3 regions of the Rhizobium sp. BK212 genome follow, and region 2 is predicted to be linked to each of the others. Evidence: predicted binding sites of a transcription regulator. Region 2 holds the regulator's gene; each other region holds the start of a gene.
What was found. The regulator LexA, encoded in region 2, represses DNA repair genes until DNA is damaged. The targets are predictions, from matches to a motif close to TGTTCNNNNTGTGTTCNG.

Region 1 (3,275 bases), on a different contig from region 2:
CAGCGACATGGCGACCTGCCTGGTGACGGCAAGGATCTGCTCTTCCGTCCCGATGGGCTCCATCAGCCGGCTTTCGGCCGAGAGGCTGGCGACAGGACGCCGGGGAGAGACCGGCTCTTCTTCATGCCCCAGCGCCTGGTCGAGACGCAGAAGCAGTTCCGGCCCGAACCGGCGGGTTAGCGGCGCTCGCGGCGCATCGATGACATCGCCGATATATTTCAGGCCGAGCTTCTTCAGAGCATCGACGGTTTGTCCTTCCAGCCGCAAGGCTGTAACCGGCAAGGACACCAGCACATGTTCCGCCTCTTCGTCCTCGATCACGCCACTCTGCCCGAAGCGGGACACCGCCCAGGAAAGGCCGGGCGATGATGAAATCGCGCCCCGTGCATCGAACCCCATATGAAAAAGCCGCGACAGCACATCCCGAAGAAGCGCCTTTTCACCGCCGAACAGATGGGCGCAGCCGCTAATGTCGAGAAACAGACCGTCCTTGCCGTCGAATGCCACCAGCGGCGTATAACGGTCGCACCAGTCGGCAATTGCCTCCAGCAGCCGGCGGTCGGCCGCCGGATCCTCTTCCGCGACCTCGAGCATTGGATACATGGCGCGCGCTTCGGCAACGCCCAAATCCTTCCTCAACCCCAGCCTCTCGGCCAACTCGTCCAGTGCCGTCAGCCGAATGGCATTGTTGAGCTTGCCGGAACAGACGATAGGCGGCGTCTCAGGACGCCCTTTCGAACGCCAGGAGAGCCCCCATCGTTTGCGGGCGATGCGGTCCGTTGGCAGATGCGGGAAGCTGAGCGCCAGAATGCGCTGACTGTTCGCCTGGAGGACGAACGAGGTTTGGTTCGGCGACAGGGAGAAATTCGCGTTCATGGGGATTCCACTCCAGAAGAAAGGAGAGCGGAGCCGGATTGCGGCTCTTCTCCAGCGTGAGACGGAAAATCGGATTGCCGATGCTGCCGGAAAGCCTCGATCCGTCCGGCAACGGCCGTAGACCGGCCGGGGCCGGTTCGACATGCAGACGGAAAGCCGCACTGCTTGCCTCCTCCGCTCCGGCCTGGCGCACGAGAAAGAGTGGATGGCGGGCAGCCCGCGCCCGAAGACTGAGCCTGCGGCTTTCGGTCAGCCCGAAATGGGCGGGATTGCCTCGCACTTCGAAGATGACGGCCGAGAAGGCAGCGCTTTCCACCGCCGCCTCCACCAGCCAGAGCGCCTCGTCCAGCTTGCGTGGCGCGGCGTGGAGAAACCGCTCCGGGCTCAGTCCGAAATCCCGAAGTCCGGGGGCATAGGGACGGCCGGCCTCCAGCGTGCCGATTGCATCGCCGATCCAGAGCAACGGCAGAAACCTGCCGGCATCCGCTTCCTGTTTCTGCAGCCGTGCGGCAACAGCCATAGCCAGCCCGCTTGCCGCACCGGCATCGCGAGACAGAGCCGAGCGGAATTCGGTGATCGCATCGAGCGGCAGGCCGCCTTCCAGTGCCCCATCGAGGAACTCTATTCCAAACGGCAGGGGCGGCAGAGTGCGCTCCTGGCGGGCCTTGCGTCCTTCCGCCACGGCTTCCCGTTCCGCCGCGGCAAGCGCCGGCGCGGGCTTTCCCTCCAGTCTGGCGATGGTTTCGCGGAGCGCAAAAAGCCGCTCGCGCGCCAGGGCGTGCTGCGCCATGGCGTTCTCCAATCCGTCTTGTTCCTGTTATGTTCTTATAGATTCCAGAGAGCTAATGAAGAGTCAACGGCCATTCTCTATGAATTTATTCCTGCCTTTGATTCCGCACTCGAAAATCGGCGATAAAGGTTCTATATGGGCCCGCAAAGGAAGGAATATTCATGGCCCGCAGAGACCAGAGCGATGATTGGCGGGACCGCCATGCGCCGACGATCAGCACCTTCGAGTCGCTGGCAATGGAGGCCTACAGCCATCTGCCGGATGAATTCCGCCAGCTGACGACCAACCTCACGATCGAGATCGAGGATTTCCCCGATGACGACGTTTTCGAGGACATGGCGCTGGAAACCCCTTTCGACCTGCTCGGCCTTTTCGAGGGCAGGGGCATTTCCGAACGTTTCACGGTGGAAACCGGCGAGATGCCGAACCGCATCCGCCTCTACCGCCGCCCCATCCTCGATTACTGGGCTGAGAACGATGAGACGCTCGGCGATATCATCACCCATGTCCTGATCCACGAGATCGGCCATCATTTCGGGCTGAGCGACGATGACATGGAGCGGATCGAGGCCAGCGCCGAGGAAGCCGCCGAGCGCTAAACCGCGCGTTTGGCAGAACGCGCTACTGCTCGGAGAGCTTCATCTCAGGATCGTAATCCTTGCCTTCGACATGTTTGACGACGGCCTGGCCGCACTGCATCGCGCCGGTTGCGGCATTGAAGGCATAGGTCGGCGAGCCCTCCAGCGACCAGCCCTTGTTGAGGGCGGCGGTAACCTTGTGGCAGAAGGAAGCATCGTCGGGACCGGTCAGGAAGCGGTAGAGTTTCATCACATCGTCTTTCGTGCTGCAGCCTGGCGGGCTGCGATCAGGCGGGCTTTATGAACCAGACTTTCCGCCTGGACAAGATGCAGCCGCTCGATCATCCGCCCGCCTGCATTGATGACGTTCAGCCCCTCGGAAGCGGGATCGGCAAAGGCTGATATGATCGCCTCCGCTTCCGCAATCGCGGCCGGATCCGGGCCGAAATGGCGATTGGCGGGCTCGATCTGCGCGGGATGGATCAGCATCTTGCCGGTAAAGCCCATGGCCCGGCCCTGCTGGCATTCGGCATCGAAACCCTGCTCGTCCCTGAAATCGTTGAAGACGCTATCGATCGCATCGAGCCCGTAGGCGCTGACCGCAAGGACGACCTGCATCAGCCACGGCACGAGATAGCTCCGTCCCGGCTGCGGCAGCACGCCGGTTTCCTTGCGCAGGTCGTTGAGCCCGACGACGAGACAATCGAGCCGCGAGCCCGGCGTGCGCCCGGCCTCGGCGATATCAGCCGCATTCAGGATGCCGCGCGGCGTCTCGATCATCGCCCAGATGCGCAGATCTTCGGGCGCATCCACCTCGGAGAGAAGGTCGCCGATATCGGTGACATCCTGCGGCTCGTCGACCTTCGGCAGCAGAACGGCATCGGGACCAAGCGCCGTCACCAGCTCCAGATCGGCCAGGCCGAAATTGGATGACAGGCCATTGATACGGATGATCCGCTCCTTGCCTTGGAGCGGCCGATCCGAAAAAAAGCGCCTCAGGTTTTCCCGCGCTTCCGCCTTCTTTTCCGGCG
Region 2 (3,275 bases):
GGAAGGCCGGGATCTGCAGGACATCGACGGTCTTTGCCACCTCGGCGCATTGTTCGGCGGTATGAACGTCGGTCAGGACGGGAAAGCCGAATTCCTTCTTGAGGTCGGCAAAGATCTCCATGCCCTTTTCAATGCCGATGCCGCGTTCGGCCGAAAGCGAGGTGCGGTTCGCCTTGTCGAAGGAGCTCTTGTATACGAGGCCGATGCCGAGCTTTCCGCAAAGCTCCTTCAGCGTGCCGGCCACCATGAAGGCGTGGTCGCGGCTCTCCATCTGGCAAGGGCCGGCAATCAGCGACAGGCGGCCGGTGTTGGAAAAGGTGACCTGGCCCTGGCCCTCGCCGATCTTGACTTGGGAATTCGTATCTGTGCTCATCGTGTTTCCTCGAAGGCGAAAAGCGTGCCCTGCCCGGGCGCGGGCTTCACCAGAATGCGATTGTTCTTGCGCGTATATGTCACCCCGTTAGCAGCCAAATGCGCTTCTGTCACGGCAAGATCGGCGACAGCGAAGAGAATCGCCCGGCCGCGCAGGCCGCGGTCGGCGGATGGGACAGCGACCTCGAAATAGGCCTCCAAACCCTCCGGCGTCATCAGGCTGATTTTCACATTCGACGCCGCGATCTTGACGCCGAAACCGGTTTTCTCGAATGCCGATTGCGCGCTGGCAAGACTGACGAAGGCGGCGAAGGCAGCCGCATCGGGCGCGCAAAGCACCACCTCGGCAATGCCGGTCACGCCATTGGCATGCGCCTCAAGCGCGCTGCGGTCGGCCGGCAGCGGATTGACGCGCTCGACGGTGAAGAGAAAGAGATCGGGCGCGCGCAGGTCGCCGGCAAAGGCCAGCTTGAAGCCGGCAATGCTCTCAGAACCATCCGGCATCGTCATCGGCCTGCTGAACGCCAGCATCTCGCCGGCGCTCGCTCCGTCGCCGACGAAATTCCGATGATCGATATCGGCATCCTCGCTGCCGAAGGCCACCGCCGAAAGCCCCTCCTCGCCGCAGCGGAATCGGAAGGCGCGGTTGCGGGCGGTGAAGACATTGCCTTGCCGCGCCGATGCTTCACTTTCCCCAACGCTCGCAATCCCGAGCGGCTCCAGATAGGTCTTATCGGCAAAAAAGACGCAGGCATTCTCCGTTCCGAAGGGATGACGCGCATCGGCGGCAACGGTAAAGCCCAGCTTGCCGAGCCTCTCGCGCGCCAGATCGATATTGACGACCGGCAGCACGACATGATCCAGCGGGCGCGGTTTGGCGGAATGCTCGTTCATGATATCCCCTCTCCTGACACGGCAGAGATGTGCGACGGTGCCGCGCAAGGCAAGACTTGTCGGCCAATCCGGCGAATGAAAATAAAAATCTCAACGAGTTGGCGCCAAGTTTTACGGAAATTTAGCTACTTGCGGAACACATATGGAACATATAGTGTCTGTTCTGGATTTGTTTCAATCACGAGGTCACAACGTCGATGCTCACGCGCAAACAACAGGAGCTTCTCCTCTTCATTCATGAGCGCATGAAGGAATCCGGCGTTCCGCCGTCTTTCGACGAAATGAAGGACGCCCTGGATCTCGCTTCAAAGTCCGGGATTCACCGGCTGATTACGGCCCTCGAGGAGCGTGGCTTCATTCGCCGCCTACCGAACCGTGCCCGCGCACTCGAGGTCATCAAGCTTCCGGAGGCCTATAGCCCCAGCATCCAGCCCCGGCGCGGCTTTTCGCCGAGCGTCATTGAGGGCAGCCTGGGCAAGCCCCAGCCGGTCGCCACTCCCGCTCCTGCAAAACCCGTCGCCGACAATGGCAACTCCGTCTCCGTGCCGGTCATGGGCCGCATCGCCGCCGGCGTTCCGATCTCGGCAATCCAGAACAACACCCACGACATCGTCGTTCCGGCCGATATGCTCGGCTCCGGTGAACACTACGCGCTGGAGGTCAAGGGTGATTCGATGATCGACGCCGGCATTTTCGACGGCGACACCGTGATCATTCGCAATGGCAGCACCGCAAGCCCTGGCGATATCGTCGTTGCTCTCGTCGACGACGAAGAAGCGACACTCAAACGCTTCCGCCGCAAGGGCGCCTCGATCGCGCTGGAAGCGGCCAACCCGGCTTACGAGACCCGGATCTTCGGGCCGGACCGCGTCAAGGTGCAGGGCAAACTCGTCGGCCTTATTCGCCGCTATCACTGACACCCTGGCCGGTTTCGACAAAGCTGTTGCTGTGCCAGTCATAGGCGCGATGGCGGATCCATGGCCGAGACAGATCATCGAGTGCGGTTGTGACCTCCATGCCGGCCTCGGCGAAGCGCAATTCGACGGAACCGGTCCGGCGCAACGTCTCGCCGGTGAAGAGCGTCGCGCCTGAGCGGCAGCTGTTGAAACGCAGGCGGACCGACGTTACCACGATATCGGCCGCATCGCAGGCCGGAGCGAGATAGGCGGCATTGTCGATGACGGCGACCACATGACCGTTGCCAAGCCTTGATATGCACCAGGCCTTCTTGACGCAGGAAAAGCGGTTTGCGTCACCGTCAGCTGCGGCCGCCCGCATCGCCGCCCTCGCTTCGTTCTGCTGATCGCGCGAAAGCCTGACGCGACGGTCCTCTCCTGCTGGCGGGACAGCAGGACCATCCAGCATCTTCGGCGGGTCATGCGCCGGCAGGACCAGCGCGCGCTGCCATTGGTCGAAGATGAAATCCGGCGGGTTTTCACGGTTGGAGGCCATTGCCGCCGCCTCGACGACCGCGACGAGACTGCCATCTTCCGAAATCACCAGATCCGGCGGCCGGGGAACCGGCAGAAGCAGCAGGATGAGCGTTGCGACTGATATGATCGACGTGCCCATATGGCGGAGCCGGGTGCGGAGCAGCGTCAGCAGCAGGAAGCCCGCCACGGCGACTGCGAAATACCAGGCGGGCAAGCGGCCGATGCCGATGTCGCCACCCCAGCCGGACACGGTCTTGGCGACGGCAATCACCAGATCGAGGCCGAATCCGACAACCTTCCAAGGCAAAACGTCCAAACCGAAAGGCATGAGCAGCATCGCCAGCAACCCGGCCGGCATGATGATGAAGGAGATGATCGGCATCGTCGCGAGGTTTGCCGGCAGGCCGTAGGCGGTCAGGCGATGAAAATGCTCGATCGAAAACAGTGCGGTGGAGAAACCGCCGATCAGCGAGGTCAGGAAGACACCGCCGAAGAAACCCGCAACCGCGACAAAAGGCCTGACGATCGGCAGCTTCAGGAAGGCACTCTCGCGGACGCGCCGATCCTTCCACAGCT
Region 3 (3,275 bases), on a different contig from region 2:
CCGCCCGGCGGCAGCTTGATCGACAGGTCATTGATCAGCGTCCGGCCCTCGAAGCCCTTGGTGATGCCTTCCATCTCGATGACCACCTGGCCGAGGCGCTCGCTGACCGGGATGATGATCTGTGCATCGCCGGGACGCTGTTTTTCGGCGGCATCCACCAGCTGCTCGTAGGACTTGATACGCGCCTTGGACTTGGCCTGGCGGGCCTTCGGGCTGGAAGCGATCCATTCCTGCTCGCGGCTGATCGCCTTCTGGCGCGATGCTTCTTCGCGATTTTCCTGCAGCATGCGCTTGGCTTTCGCCTGCAGATAGGCCGAGTAGTTGCCTTCGTAGGGAATGCCGCGGCCACGGTCGAGTTCGAGGATCCAGCCGGTGACGTTGTCCAGGAAGTAGCGATCGTGGGTAATCATCATCACGGCGCCCGGATAGTCGCGCAGATGCTTTTCGAGCCAGGCGATGGTTTCGGCGTCGAGATGGTTGGTCGGTTCGTCGAGCAGCAGCAGATCCGGCTGCGACAGCAGCAGGCGGCAGAGCGCGACGCGGCGGCGCTCACCACCGGATAGGCTGGTGACATCGGAATCGCGCGGCGGGCAGCGCAGCGCTTCCATCGCCATTTCGACCTGGCTTTCCAGGTCCCAGAGGTTCTGGCTGTCGATGACGTCCTGAAGCTTGGCGCCCTCTTCCGCGGTCTCGTCGGAATAGTTCATCATCAATTCATTGTAGCGATCCACGATCGCCGTCTTCGAGGCAACGCCCTCCATGACGTTCTCGAACACCGTCTTGTTGGGATCGAGGTGCGGCTCCTGCTCGAGGTAGCCGACCGTCGCACCTTCGGCGAGCCAGGCTTCGCCGGTATACTCCTTGTCCTGGCCCGCGATGATGCGCAACACGGTGGATTTACCCGCGCCGTTCGGTCCGAGGATACCGATCTTGGCATCGGGGTAGAAAGAAAGATGGATGTTCTCCAGGATCTTCTTGTTGCCATAGGCCTTGTTGAGGCCGGACATATGATAGATGAACTGACGTGCCATACTGCGCTGCTCCGGGCGGGAAACTTCGATTGTGCCGCTATGTAGGCGAAACAGCGCCTGCGGGCAACGCCGAAACCCGGTTTACTCCGGATTTCCGGTCAAAAGCCCGCAGCGTCGACCACACCTTCGTCGCAGCCGAAGGAGGTTTTTCCCGCGCCCTGGATCAGATCGGCAAGCCCGGCACTTTTCGCCGATGCCGCCCCGGCGGCTTCCGAAAGCCCGATCGTCAGCTCGCTGATCATCCGGATATTGCCGGCCCGCCGGCAGCTCATCTTGACGCGGTCGCCAGCGCCAGGCCCGAAGCTCTTGTCGAAAGCCGCCTTGATCGCGTCGGCCTTGACAGGCTTGCCGATATTGGCGGCGAAGAGCTCGCGCACCGCCGAGGCATTGAGCGCGCCGACCAGATGCACGCCGACGCCGAAATAGTCGTCCGCGCTCATTTTCGTGCAGGTGCCGTGCTTCGTCCATTCATGCCGTTCCAGGCCGGATTGCGTGCCGGGCATCGCTTTTGCCAGCGCCGTCTTCGTCTCGGCCGAAAGCACGACCTCCGGCAATGTGTTCCAGTTGCCATCCTTATCGGCGGCCTTCTGGTCGGCGCTGACGCCGCAATAATCCTGGCGCATCGGCCAGAGCCCGTGCAACGAGAAGTTCGTCGCGTCATGGCGTTCCACGGCCTGGGTCGCGCATTCGGCCTTTTTCTGGTTCGTCTGGCAGAAGGCGGGCTGCCAGCTCGCCGCCAGAATGAAACGGGTGCGCCCACCGCCCTCCTGGGCCGTAGCGGCGCCGGAAACAACCATCGACAAGGCAAACGCCAGGGTACGCAATTGCATGCTGCTCATTTCAACCCCCAAAAGAACAATACGGGAACAAATAAGCACGAAGCTCAAACGGGCGCAACCCTGAATCGCAGCAACGTCGTATTTTGTTATCGGATAAACCAAACCCCCATGTTGCTTTTATCAGGCAATCTGGTCTGTTGCCGCAGGGAGGATCCATATGTTTGCTGAAACGCAGAAGCTCGCCGTAGTGGGGGCGTCGCTGGCTTATCACCATGCTGAAGCTACTGGTCCGGCCCGCGGCATCCTGTTGATATCGCATGGCCTCGCCGAACATTCGAAACGCTATCGCGCCTTTGCCGAGACGATGGCGGCGCGCCGCTATCATGTCTATGCCCATGATCACCGCGGCCACGGCGAAACGACGGCGCCCGATGCTCCGATCGGCCGCTTCGCCCGACGAGGTGGCGTCGAAAGGGTGATCGGCGACCTCATCGCCATGCGCGGCCATGCGGCATCCCGCCATCCCGGCCTGCCGATCATCCTCTTCGGCCATTCGATGGGCGGCCTCATCGCCCTCAATGCAGCCGTCACCGCTCCGGCCGACTTCGACGCCGTCGCCGTCTGGAATTCGAATTTCGCCGTCGGCCTCGCCGGCCGCGCCGCCCAGGCGATCCTGCTGGCCGAGCGCATGCTGAAGGGCTCCGACGTGCCGAGCGGCCTGCTGCCGAAGCTCACCTTCGGCGCCTGGGGCAAATCCATTCCCGGCCGCCGCACCGAGTTCGACTGGCTGTCGCACAGACCCGATGAAGTCGACAAATATGTCACCGATCCGCTTTGCGGCTTCGACGCCTCGGTCTCTCTCTGGCTCGATCTCTTCGAGCTGACCTTCCGCGGACCGCAGAAAATCCATCTCGACCGGCTGCCGCGCGATATGCCGGTTCATCTGGTCGGCGGCGGAGAAGACCCGGCGACGGAGCGGGGAAAAGCCGTGCTCTGGCTGTCAAACCATTTGAAGGGCCTGGGCTTCTCCCGTATCAGCACTCAGATATATCAGGACTTGCGACACGAGACGCTGAATGAGATCGGCGCGGATGCGGCGATCGCAGCTTTCGCCGACTGGTGCGACGAGGTGGTCGCAAGATCCTGAGCGACCAATATGCTGAGTACGGGGATTTCATCATGAGCAGCACCTCCGCCCGCCCCGTTTCGTCCGCCTCCGACGTGACGACGGGGCTTGCGCTGATGGTTCTTTCGGTGATGGTCTCGCCGCTCATCGATATCTTCGCCAAGCTTGCCATCACCACCGTGCCATCCGGGGAGATCACCGCCGGCCGTTTCGTCGTCCAGGCGCTCTGCATGCTGCCGCTTGTGATATGGCGGCGCAGCTTCGCTGATTTCTCCTGGCGCCAGAGCCTCTTCCATGCCATCCGCGGCGCGATCATCACCATCTCGATGATCTCCTTCG

Region 1: the regulator LexA is predicted to act here: its motif matches at 1,686-1,703, upstream of FHT79_RS30515 (metallopeptidase family protein).
Region 3: the regulator LexA is predicted to act here: its motif matches at 1,883-1,900, upstream of FHT79_RS07370 (ribonuclease T2).

The regions. Positions count from the first base shown of each region.
Region 1 covers NZ_JACIFS010000014.1:113,456-116,730, reverse strand. The annotation lists gene FHT79_RS30525 (DNA polymerase Y family protein) at 1-711, opposite strand, end outside; gene FHT79_RS32335 (hypothetical protein) at 722-1,666, opposite strand; gene FHT79_RS30515 (metallopeptidase family protein) at 1,828-2,265, shown strand; gene FHT79_RS30510 (DUF1737 domain-containing protein) at 2,288-2,494, opposite strand; gene FHT79_RS30505 (CoA ester lyase) at 2,494-3,275, opposite strand, start outside.
Region 2 covers NZ_JACIFS010000003.1:656,709-659,983, forward strand. The annotation lists gene kdsA (3-deoxy-8-phosphooctulonate synthase) at 1-373, opposite strand, end outside; gene FHT79_RS13150 (VOC family protein) at 370-1,266, opposite strand; gene lexA (transcriptional repressor LexA) at 1,464-2,183, shown strand; gene FHT79_RS13160 (ComEC/Rec2 family competence protein) at 2,164-3,275, opposite strand, start outside.
Region 3 covers NZ_JACIFS010000002.1:478,814-482,088, forward strand. The annotation lists gene ettA (energy-dependent translational throttle protein EttA) at 1-1,031, opposite strand, end outside; gene FHT79_RS07370 (ribonuclease T2) at 1,130-1,870, opposite strand; gene FHT79_RS07375 (alpha/beta hydrolase) at 2,028-2,957, shown strand; gene FHT79_RS07380 (DMT family transporter) at 2,990-3,275, shown strand, end outside.